DNA from 2 places in the Bacillus seohaeanensis genome. Region 1 is predicted to be linked to the other one. Evidence: riboswitches for the same ligand, from Rfam matches in the RefSeq annotation. Region 1 holds a riboswitch; the other holds the start of a gene.

Region 1 (4,802 bases):
CGTAAAAGATATTAAAACGAAGACAATCCTAAACTTCTGCGAAATTCCGCTAGCCCTCGCTCATGGTACGCTTGAATCTTTAACAGAAGGAAAAGAAAAAATGAGTAGAGCTGATGTAACCAAAGTAGTGGATCAAGTAGTAGGTAAATAATGAATAAAAAACAAAACTCTAAGCATTATTTTAGAGTTTTGTTTTTTTTGACCGTATCAGGGAAGGGACAAAGGAGTCAGGTTCCTTCTTCTATTTGTAAATACCGCGCAATAAAATCGATGATACTAGATACCGTATGATAAAATAGTAGAAGGGGACAGTGGTCTCAATCTATCTCCCTTTCCTAGCTCGAGAGCATTGCTAGTAATAAAGCACGTTTACTTTATTACACTTTATGCATGTTTCATAATTTAGATTCCCTTGAAAATGGTGATCACATTTTCTTTGGGTTTCCTTTACATGCTTTTTCAATAAAGCAATTTCGGTCTCCAATTGATAAATTTTCTCTTCAATTTCTCGGATTTCCAATTTTATGACCTCCCTTGCAGGTTATTGATATATATTTCTACCGGATTTTTTAAACTCCTCAGCCTTTTCTTTCAATCCTTTTTCAATAGCTTGCTGTGTATCTAGCTCGTTATCCTTTGCAAAATTACGAATATCTTGTGAAATTTTCATGCTACAAAACTTTGGTCCGCACATGGAACAGAAGTGAGATGTTTTTGCTCCTTCTGCAGGCAATGTTTCATCATGATATTCCAAAGCACGCTCAGGATCTAACGATAAATTAAACTGATCCCGCCAACGAAATTCAAAACGAGCTTTTGATAAGGCATCATCTCTTTTTTGTGCTCCTGGGTGTCCCTTCGCCAAGTCAGCAGCATGAGCAGCAATTTTATAAGTGATAACACCATCGCGAACATCATTTTTGTTAGGTAGACCTAAATGTTCTTTTGGCGTTACATAACACAGCATTGCTGTTCCATACCAGCCAATCATTGCAGCTCCGATTGCAGATGTAATGTGATCGTAACCAGGTGCTATATCGGTTGTAAGTGGTCCAAGTGTATAGAATGGAGCTTCTTGACATACCTCCAATTGTTTATCCATGTTTTCTTTAATGAGGTGCATTGGAACGTGTCCTGGTCCTTCAACCATTACTTGAACATCATGCTGCCAGGCTATTTTGGTTAATTCCCCCAAGGTCTCTAGTTCTGCAAACTGAGCTTCATCATTTGCATCATGGATTGACCCTGGGCGCAAACCATCCCCTAGAGACAATGCAACATCATACATTTTCATAATTTCACAGATTTCTTCAAAATGAGTATATAAAAAGTTTTCCTTATGATGGTAGAGGCACCATTGTGCCATAATAGATCCGCCGCGTGATACAATTCCTGTCAAACGCTGAGCTGTTAAAGGGACATATCGTAAAAGAACGCCAGCATGGATGGTGAAGTAATCTACACCTTGCTCAGCTTGTTCTATTAGGGTATCACGATAAACTTCCCATGTAAGGTCTTCAGCAACACCTTTCACTTTTTCAAGGGCTTGATAAATAGGAACAGTACCCACAGGAACAGCTGAATTTCGAATAATCCATTCTCTTGTCGTGTGAATATTTTTCCCAGTTGATAAATCCATAATATTATCAGCTCCCCAGCGAGTCGCCCATGTCATTTTTTCAACTTCTTCTTCAATAGAAGATGAAACAGCTGAATTTCCAATATTCGCATTAATTTTGACATGGAAATTACGTCCTATTATCATGGGCTCAGACTCAGGATGATTAATATTAGATGGGATTATAGCTCTTCCTTTTGCAACTTCTTCACGTACAAATTCAGGCTTCATATTTTCTCTTAAAGCTATAAACTCCATTTCAGGGGTGATAATTTTCTTCTTTGCATAATGAAGTTGTGTCACAATACAGTCTTTCTTAGCACGCAGTGGTTTTCGATTTAAACGAGGGAACAACTTATGATTGGCACGTGGGTCATTTTCATCTTGATAGCCATTATCTTCAGGCTTAATTTTGCGTCCTTCGTATTCTTCAACATCAGTGCGTTCATGAATCCATGTATTTCGAAGAGCAGGTAGCCCTTTTGTAATATCAACTGAATAATTAGGATCCGTATAAGGTCCACTAGTATCATAGATCCGAACTGGTGGGTTTTCACTCTCGCCAAAGGTACCGGTTGTTGGACTTAGTTCAATTTCACGCATTGGCACCTTAATATCGGGTCTTGAGCCTTCTACATAAACTTTTTTGCTTCCTGAAAAGTTGGACATGATGGAAATGTTTTGTTCATTTAATGAGGTTGTTGACATAAAATAAATCTCTCCCTTTTAAATTTTTAAAAGACGAGATCTAGAACATAACAGAGGTAGTTTTAAAACAAATGAAGCACATAAAAAAGCTGAATCCATTAGTAATAAACGGACCCAGCTTGACTATGTAGAAGTAGTTTTACATACTTGTGAATTTCTAACTTCCCTACGCTGGCATGATCCAGATCAGGTCCAAAGAGTCAAGAAACTTTAGCGCGTTTCTTTCTCAGCCCAACTTATTGGACTCCCCTAGTTATTGCTATTAAGTTTACATTCATTAGTATACATGAGTTTGAACGAAAGTGAAATAATATTTTAAAAATATAGAAGGTATACACAAAAAAACTGGTGTTATCTAACTGTGGAGTTTTTGGATCCCGGTCCATACGGATGTCCTTTATTAGTGGATTTGGATGGGAACTAACTAAGAAGCAAAGGGACGATTCTTCTTTTGGTTCAGCGAGGCTAGAGGGTCGTCTCTGTGTTTTCAATATTTACTAAAAATAAAAAATAATTGTAATTTTTCTAAACATTTGATATGTTTGAAAAGAAAATTGAATAGTTGTAGAAACAGGTGCAGCAAAATGAATTTCATTTTAACTGCTTAAAAGGGAAGTTCGGTTAGATTCCGACGCTGTCCCGCAACTGTATTTGGGAGCGATTCGAAAAAACCACTGTTTTCATTATTACGAAAATGGGAAGGTTCGAAAAGCGATGATCTTAAGTCAGGAGACCTGCCTGTTTTAGCAAACATCAATACCTACGCGGATAGGAGGTGTTAAGTGCGAGATAGTAGAGCGTGTTTTTCATTTTTGCCATCAACATGCTTATTTAAATATTCATTCGTACCTTAACAACTTCTTATGAGGAAGTTGTTTTTTTATTGGCTAGAAAACTGTAAACCATTCGTATGTAGATAATTTTTAAACAAGAACCGTTTACGTTTAGCTGCCGTACTCAGCCTACTTAAGCTCGCATTATCTAAAGGAAAACGTGCTCTTTCTTTGCTTTTTGCTTGGAGGGGCTAATAAAGGCGTTTGCACAATTGTTCTTGGACTATTCAGGAGACGCTCACTTTATAGGAGGACACCGTTGTTTGGATCAGTGAATTACTTTACCAATTCTTTCAAAATATGCATAATGAACAATTTCAATTTAGACGAGTCTTGTTCAATCGATGAAAAATGGACACTATTGAAAGCAGAAATACAAGAAGTAACAGAGGGACAGCCTGAAAAAGAGATTTATATGCAAAATCTTGAAAGGGCTTACTTCGAAGTGAAAGTGGAACTGTTAGGATGGGAGGATGAAAAGGATGGAAACTGAAGTGAACTATTTTCCAGGTCTTGAGGGTGTGATTGCTTCTAAAACAAACATCTCATTTCTTGATACGGTACAAGGGGAAATTGTTATAAAAGGCTATGATTTGATTAAGCTTTCTCAGACGAAAGAATACTTAGATATTGTTCATCTTTTACTGGAAGATACGCTTCCTAATGAACTTGAAAAAGCATCTGTATTAGAAAAGCTAAAGAAGGAATATGACATTCCAGAAAAGTTATTTACGATATTCAATCTATTGTCAAAGCAAACTCATCCGATGGATGGTCTTCGTACAGGAATATCTGCACTTGCCGGCTACGATAAGCATATTGATGATCGCTCGTTACAGGCAAATATGGACCGAGCCTATAATCTGCTAGGGAAAGTTCCAAACATTGTAGCAAATAGTTATCGAATCATTAATGGAAATGAACCTATTCACCCACTCCAAGATCTATCTTATAGTGCTAATTTCTTTTATATGCTTACAGGGAGAAGGCCTTCTCCACTCGAAGAAAAGATATTTGATCTTTCTCTTGTTTTATACAGTGAGCACGAGCTACCTAACTCGACATTTACAGCTAGGGTGATCGCGTCTACACAGTCCGATTTATATGGAGCCCTGACTGGAGCAGTTGCTTCATTAAAAGGAAATTTGCATGGTGGTGCAAATGAAGCAGTTATGTACATGTTAAATGAGGCTGATACTGTTTCAAACTTCGAAGAAATGCTAATGAAAAAACTGTATAACAAGGAAAAAATTATGGGATTTGGCCATCGAGTATATATGAAAAAAATGGATCCAAGGGCACTTATGATGAAAGAGGCATTGAAGCAATTATCTGATGTCAAGGGTGACTATAATCTTCTTCAGATGTGCGAAGCTGGAGAAAAAATCATGGAAAGAGAGAAAGGGCTTTATCCAAATCTAGACTACTATGCAGCACCTGTTTACTGGATGCTAGGAATTCCTATTCCATTGTATACACCAATTTTCTTCAGTTCAAGAACGCTCGGTCTTTGTGCACATGTCATTGAACAGCATGAAAATAACCGGTTATTCCGACCACGTGTACTTTATACAGGAGAACGCCGTACCCTCACCAACTAATGGTTACGTTTGAAATGAATATCGATAGAAGGGGAAGATAGT
Region 2 (4,802 bases), on a different contig from region 1:
AGTTTCTTTCCATATTTCAGACGGTGCAGGTAAAAGCCAACTAGGGACTTCGGCAAAATTCGTTACAAGCTCCCATATGAGAAATAAAAGGATGATGACCAAACATGGTCGCCACCCTTTTTGAAAAATTCGTTTCATGGACGATATTTCTCCGTAAGTGTTTCCATCTCAATCCCCTCAGGCTGATAAAGCACTTTAATCTGTGAGATTACATTGGTACTGCCGATTTCAATCATTCGCTTGTTCATCTTTTCTATAACGTGAAACAATTCCGAAAGTTCTCCCTCCATCGTTGTTTCTAAAGGATGTACTTCAAACTTTACTCCAGACTGCTTTATAATCGAAATAGCTTCATCTACATATGGAATAACATCTTCTCCATTTTGTGTTTTCGGTATTATTTGTATACTAACTAGCGAGTTCCCCATTAATACCACCCCTTATTTTGGTAAAAATTCATTTGTAAATGCTTTTTTCGCATCCAACTTTTCTTCTAACAGTTTGTTTTCATACATCCAATTTGCATAGTTTTCCCATACTTCAAGCTTTTGTTCTCCCCATCTCGGTGCATCGTCTTGATATCGATTTGCAAGCCACTCTTGACTTTTCTTTACTAACTCCTCATCTAAATCAGGTACAGCATCGCTTAATATGTTAGCTGCTTCACTAGGATCGTCAATGGCAACTTGATATCCTTTTGATGCAGCTGCTAAGAACGCTTTTATTGTTTCAGGATTTTCCTTCACCATTTTTTCATTTGTTGATAGAACAGGAGTGTAGTAGTCGAGCTTGTCAGAATACTCATTTACGTATAACATATCTAGCTCTTCTCCTCGTAATTCTGCTTCAATTCCAGTCCATCCATAATAAATCCATGCAAAATCAACGTCCCTTTTAACAGCTGTAAAAAAGTCAGCGTCACCCATATTAACAAATTTCACCTTGTCTATATCAGCATCTTCCTTTTTCATAATGGAAGCCATAACTGCCTCTTCAACAGGAGAACCCCAGCCACCATATGTTTTGCCTTCAAAATCTTTTGGTGAAGTAATATTTTTTTGTTTTGGAGCTGCAAAACCAGAAGTATTATGCTGAATAACAGCCGCAATGGAAACAATGGGAACACCTTCTACTCTAGCTTGTGTAATACCCTCTTGATAACTAACACCAAACTCTGCTTTACCAGAAGCAACAAGCTGGTCAGCGCCAGCTTCCCCCGGCATAATAATGTCAACATCAAGCCCTTCCTCTTTAAAATAGCCTTTTTCTTTCGCTACATATAACCCAGTATGATTTGTGTTTGGTGTCCAGTCCAATACTACCGATACTTTCTTAAGCGATTCCTTTTCTCCCTGTGAGCCTTCTTCCTTTTGTTGGCTTCCGCATGCTGTCAATAGAAACACAACACATAGGATACTAATCCACTTTTTCATCTTCTTTCCCCTTTCTTATGTATGTAAACGATAAAAAATTTCATAATAGAACTAATATGTGGGGATAACGAGAATTCAACCGAGAATTCAACTGTTAAATACAGCTATTATTTCAACAGGTGAATACTAGAATAAAATCACCTGTTGAATACTAAAAGCGCCCCGGGTTTCGTGAACCCAAGGCGCATATTTCTAAAACAGGTAAAGTTACTGTTAAGAATATGTTTCCTCCGCTGGTTTCAACCAGATCAGGTTCCAAGGGTTAGTGTCTTATTAGGACACACTCTCAACCGGCAACACCGGTCCCCCTACAATTCTCGCTCTATTTAAATGGTTTTAAACGTTTACTTCATGAAATACTTTGCCACACATACTATAATTTTTCAAGAATTTTCCCGTAAATCCTATTCCAATTCAATCATTTAATTTCCCATTCACTTTCTATTATTATACAGTTTATATTAGCCACAAATATTCTGAATGAAAAGAGGTTTTCTTAATGGAAAGAATTCAAATGACGGAAGAATTATCTTTTTCAAGAGTTATACATGGGTTATGGAGACTAGCGGACTGGAATCAATCTACTTCGGAAACGTTATCGTTAATCGAACATTGTTTAGAGCTTGGCATTACTACTTTTGATCATGCTGATATATACGGAAGCTATACTTGCGAAGCATTATTTGGAGATGCTATCCGTGAGAAACCTTCATTAAGAGAGAAAATGGAGATTGTAACGAAATGCGGAATCGTGCTTCCTTCTAGTAATAGACCTGCTCACAAAACACATCACTATAATACAAGCAAACAACATATCATCCATTCTGTTGAACAATCTTTAACGAATCTAAATACAGATTACATAGATACGCTATTAATTCACAGACCCGATCCTTATATGAACCCTGCAGAAGTTGCAGACGCCTTTATTCAACTACAAAAAGAAGGGAAAGTTCATACATTTGGCATTTCCAACTTTAAAGATCACCAATGGGATATGCTTCAATCCTTTTTACCATTTGATTTAGTAACAAATCAACTCGAACTTTCTGTCTACAACTTAGAAAACTTTGATGACGGTACATTAAATTTATGCCAAGAAAAGCGGGTAGCTCCGATGGCATGGTCGCCTTTAGCTGGCGGAAAAGTTTTTAACGGTAAAGATGAGAAATCAAGCCGCTTACGTTCCACATTACAAAAAACAGCCGAAGAAGTTGGAGCAAAAGGAATAGATCAAATTATGTATGCATGGTTGTTAAATCATCCCGCAAACATTATGCCGATTATTGGTTCTGGAAAAAAAGAACGTATCACAGATGCCGTCCAAGCATTAACAATCGAATTAAATCATGATCAATGGTTTAACATTTTGCATAGTTCAATGGGACACGAAGTACCATAAGCTACTTAAATGGAAAGAAGGAATAGGCTACTGGGGCCTACTCCTTCTTTTTACAAGAGCTGCAGTATTTCAACAAGCATTATACGATGTATGCGTACTATTTTTTGCTGTAAAAAATTCTCGTTTTATCACTCACTACTTAACGTACAAGAATGATGACAACCTTCTTTTACAGTCTCTCCCTCAATTTGAATCGTACAATGTTCAATATTAAACTCTTTTTCAAGATACGAGGATATTTTAGCTAACATATCGTCTCTATTTACTGTATCGTCTACAACTACATGACAACTAAATGCAGGAAAATCAGAGGTAATCGACCAAACATGTAAATCATGAAGATCTTTTACGCCTTGAAATGATTGTATCTCCTTTTTTATCGCCAAAGCATCTAAATTGGCTGGTGTACCTTCCATCAATATATGAAATGCATCCTTCGTAACTCTCCATCCACTTATTAAAATAAGAACCGATACAATGACAGATGCCAATGAATCGGCAAGTGTCCAATCAAAAAAGTAGATAAAGACCCCAGCAATAATTGCTCCGACGGACCCAAGCATATCACCTATGACATGAAGAAAAGCACTTCTCACATTTAAATTATGCTCTGTATCACCTTTCATTAACATCCAAGCAACAATAATGTTCACGACAAGTCCAATGATTGCAATAAACATCATATTGGCAGAAACAGACGGTGGTTCTAAAAATCGATTATATGCTTCCCAAAATATATAAAGCGAAATTAGCAAAAGTGTGAGCCCATTTAAAAATGCTGCAAGGATTTCAAACCGTTTGTATCCATACGTTTTCGCTTTATTAGATGTTTTTTCTCCAACGTAAAAGGCAAATAAACTTAATCCTAATGCCGCTGCATCACTTAACATATGCCCTGCATCGGAAAGAAGCGCTAAACTATTTGTCAAGATGCCTCCTATTACTTCGACTATCATAAATAGGAAAATTAATAGGAAACTAATAAACAATACTTTTTTATTCGTTGAATGTCCATGATGATGGTGACCATGGTCGTGATGACCGCTCATAAACAATCCCTCCCTATATCAAAACTACTCAATCAGTAAAATCGTGACCCACTAGCGGATAGTTATTGTTTAACTCGTAATAGCCTTAAACCATTTAACGTTACAATTAATGTTGCTCCCATATCAGCGAATATTGCAATCCACAGTGTAAGCCAACCAGGAACAACAAGCAGCAATGCGATAATTTTGATTCCAATCGCAAACGTTATATTTTGCTTAATAACCGTTAGTGCTTTCCTACTCAATGTTACGATAAAAGGTAGTTTCTCGAGGTCATCACTCATCAGTGCGATGTCTGCCGTTTCAAGCGCAGTATCCGTACCTGCCCCACCCATTGCAACACCAACGGTCGCAGCGGCAAGTGCAGGAGCATCATTTACACCATCTCCTACCATCGCGACTTTTCCATATTTTTTTTGATAAGATTTTATAAAATCTAATTTTTGTTCTGGCAATAAACTAGCCTTTATATCTTTCACCTTTAATTTTGCTGCGATTGCTTCCCCTGTAGCTTCATTGTCTCCAGTTAACATAATTGTCTGTTTAATCCCTAAACGATGAAGCTCTTCTATAACATTTCTACTTGTTTCTCTTGCTTCATCAGCAACACCGATGAGCGCAAGCGGGTGATTTTCCTTTCCAAAGACCATTACTGTTTTTCCATTCAACTGCAAATCCTTGATTTTCTGCTGAGGAACAGCATCAAAAAGTTTTTCATTCCCGATAAAATATTCCGCACCATCTATATCTCCACTGATGCCCTTTCCTGTATGGGATAAGAAGTTAGTTATAGAAATGTTTCGAAAATCAATATTATTTTCCTCCGCTTTTCTTACTAATGCAGCAGCTAATGGGTGCTGTGAGTAAAATTCGAGTGCCGCAATTTTACTCCAAACCTCTTTCTCATCCAGGTTCTCT

The links. Region 1 has a riboswitch for thiamine pyrophosphate ahead of thiC (phosphomethylpyrimidine synthase ThiC). Riboswitches for the same ligand answer to the same signal wherever they lie in the genome.
Region 2: linked by a shared signal. The riboswitch ahead of ACFSUL_RS10095 (ABC transporter substrate-binding protein) and the one ahead of thiC (phosphomethylpyrimidine synthase ThiC) in region 1 are both predicted to bind thiamine pyrophosphate.

The regions. Positions count from the first base shown of each region.
Region 1 is NZ_JBHUMF010000031.1:766,258-771,059, reverse strand. Features, by position in the region: gene ACFSUL_RS17130 (squalene/phytoene synthase family protein) at 1-151, shown strand, start outside; gene ACFSUL_RS17125 (serine protease) at 353-520, opposite strand; gene thiC (phosphomethylpyrimidine synthase ThiC) at 542-2,326, opposite strand; TPP riboswitch at 2,473-2,587, opposite strand; cobalamin riboswitch at 2,882-3,082, shown strand; gene ACFSUL_RS17115 (hypothetical protein) at 3,419-3,652, shown strand; gene mmgD (citrate synthase) at 3,642-4,760, shown strand.
Region 2 is NZ_JBHUMF010000023.1:54,927-59,728, forward strand. Features, by position in the region: gene ACFSUL_RS10085 (ABC transporter permease) at 1-138, opposite strand, end outside; gene ACFSUL_RS10090 (thiamine-binding protein) at 135-428, opposite strand; gene ACFSUL_RS10095 (ABC transporter substrate-binding protein) at 441-1,433, opposite strand; TPP riboswitch at 1,642-1,753, opposite strand; gene ACFSUL_RS10100 (aldo/keto reductase) at 1,933-2,835, shown strand; gene ACFSUL_RS10105 (cation diffusion facilitator family transporter) at 2,964-3,884, opposite strand; gene ACFSUL_RS10110 (heavy metal translocating P-type ATPase) at 3,947-4,802, opposite strand, start outside.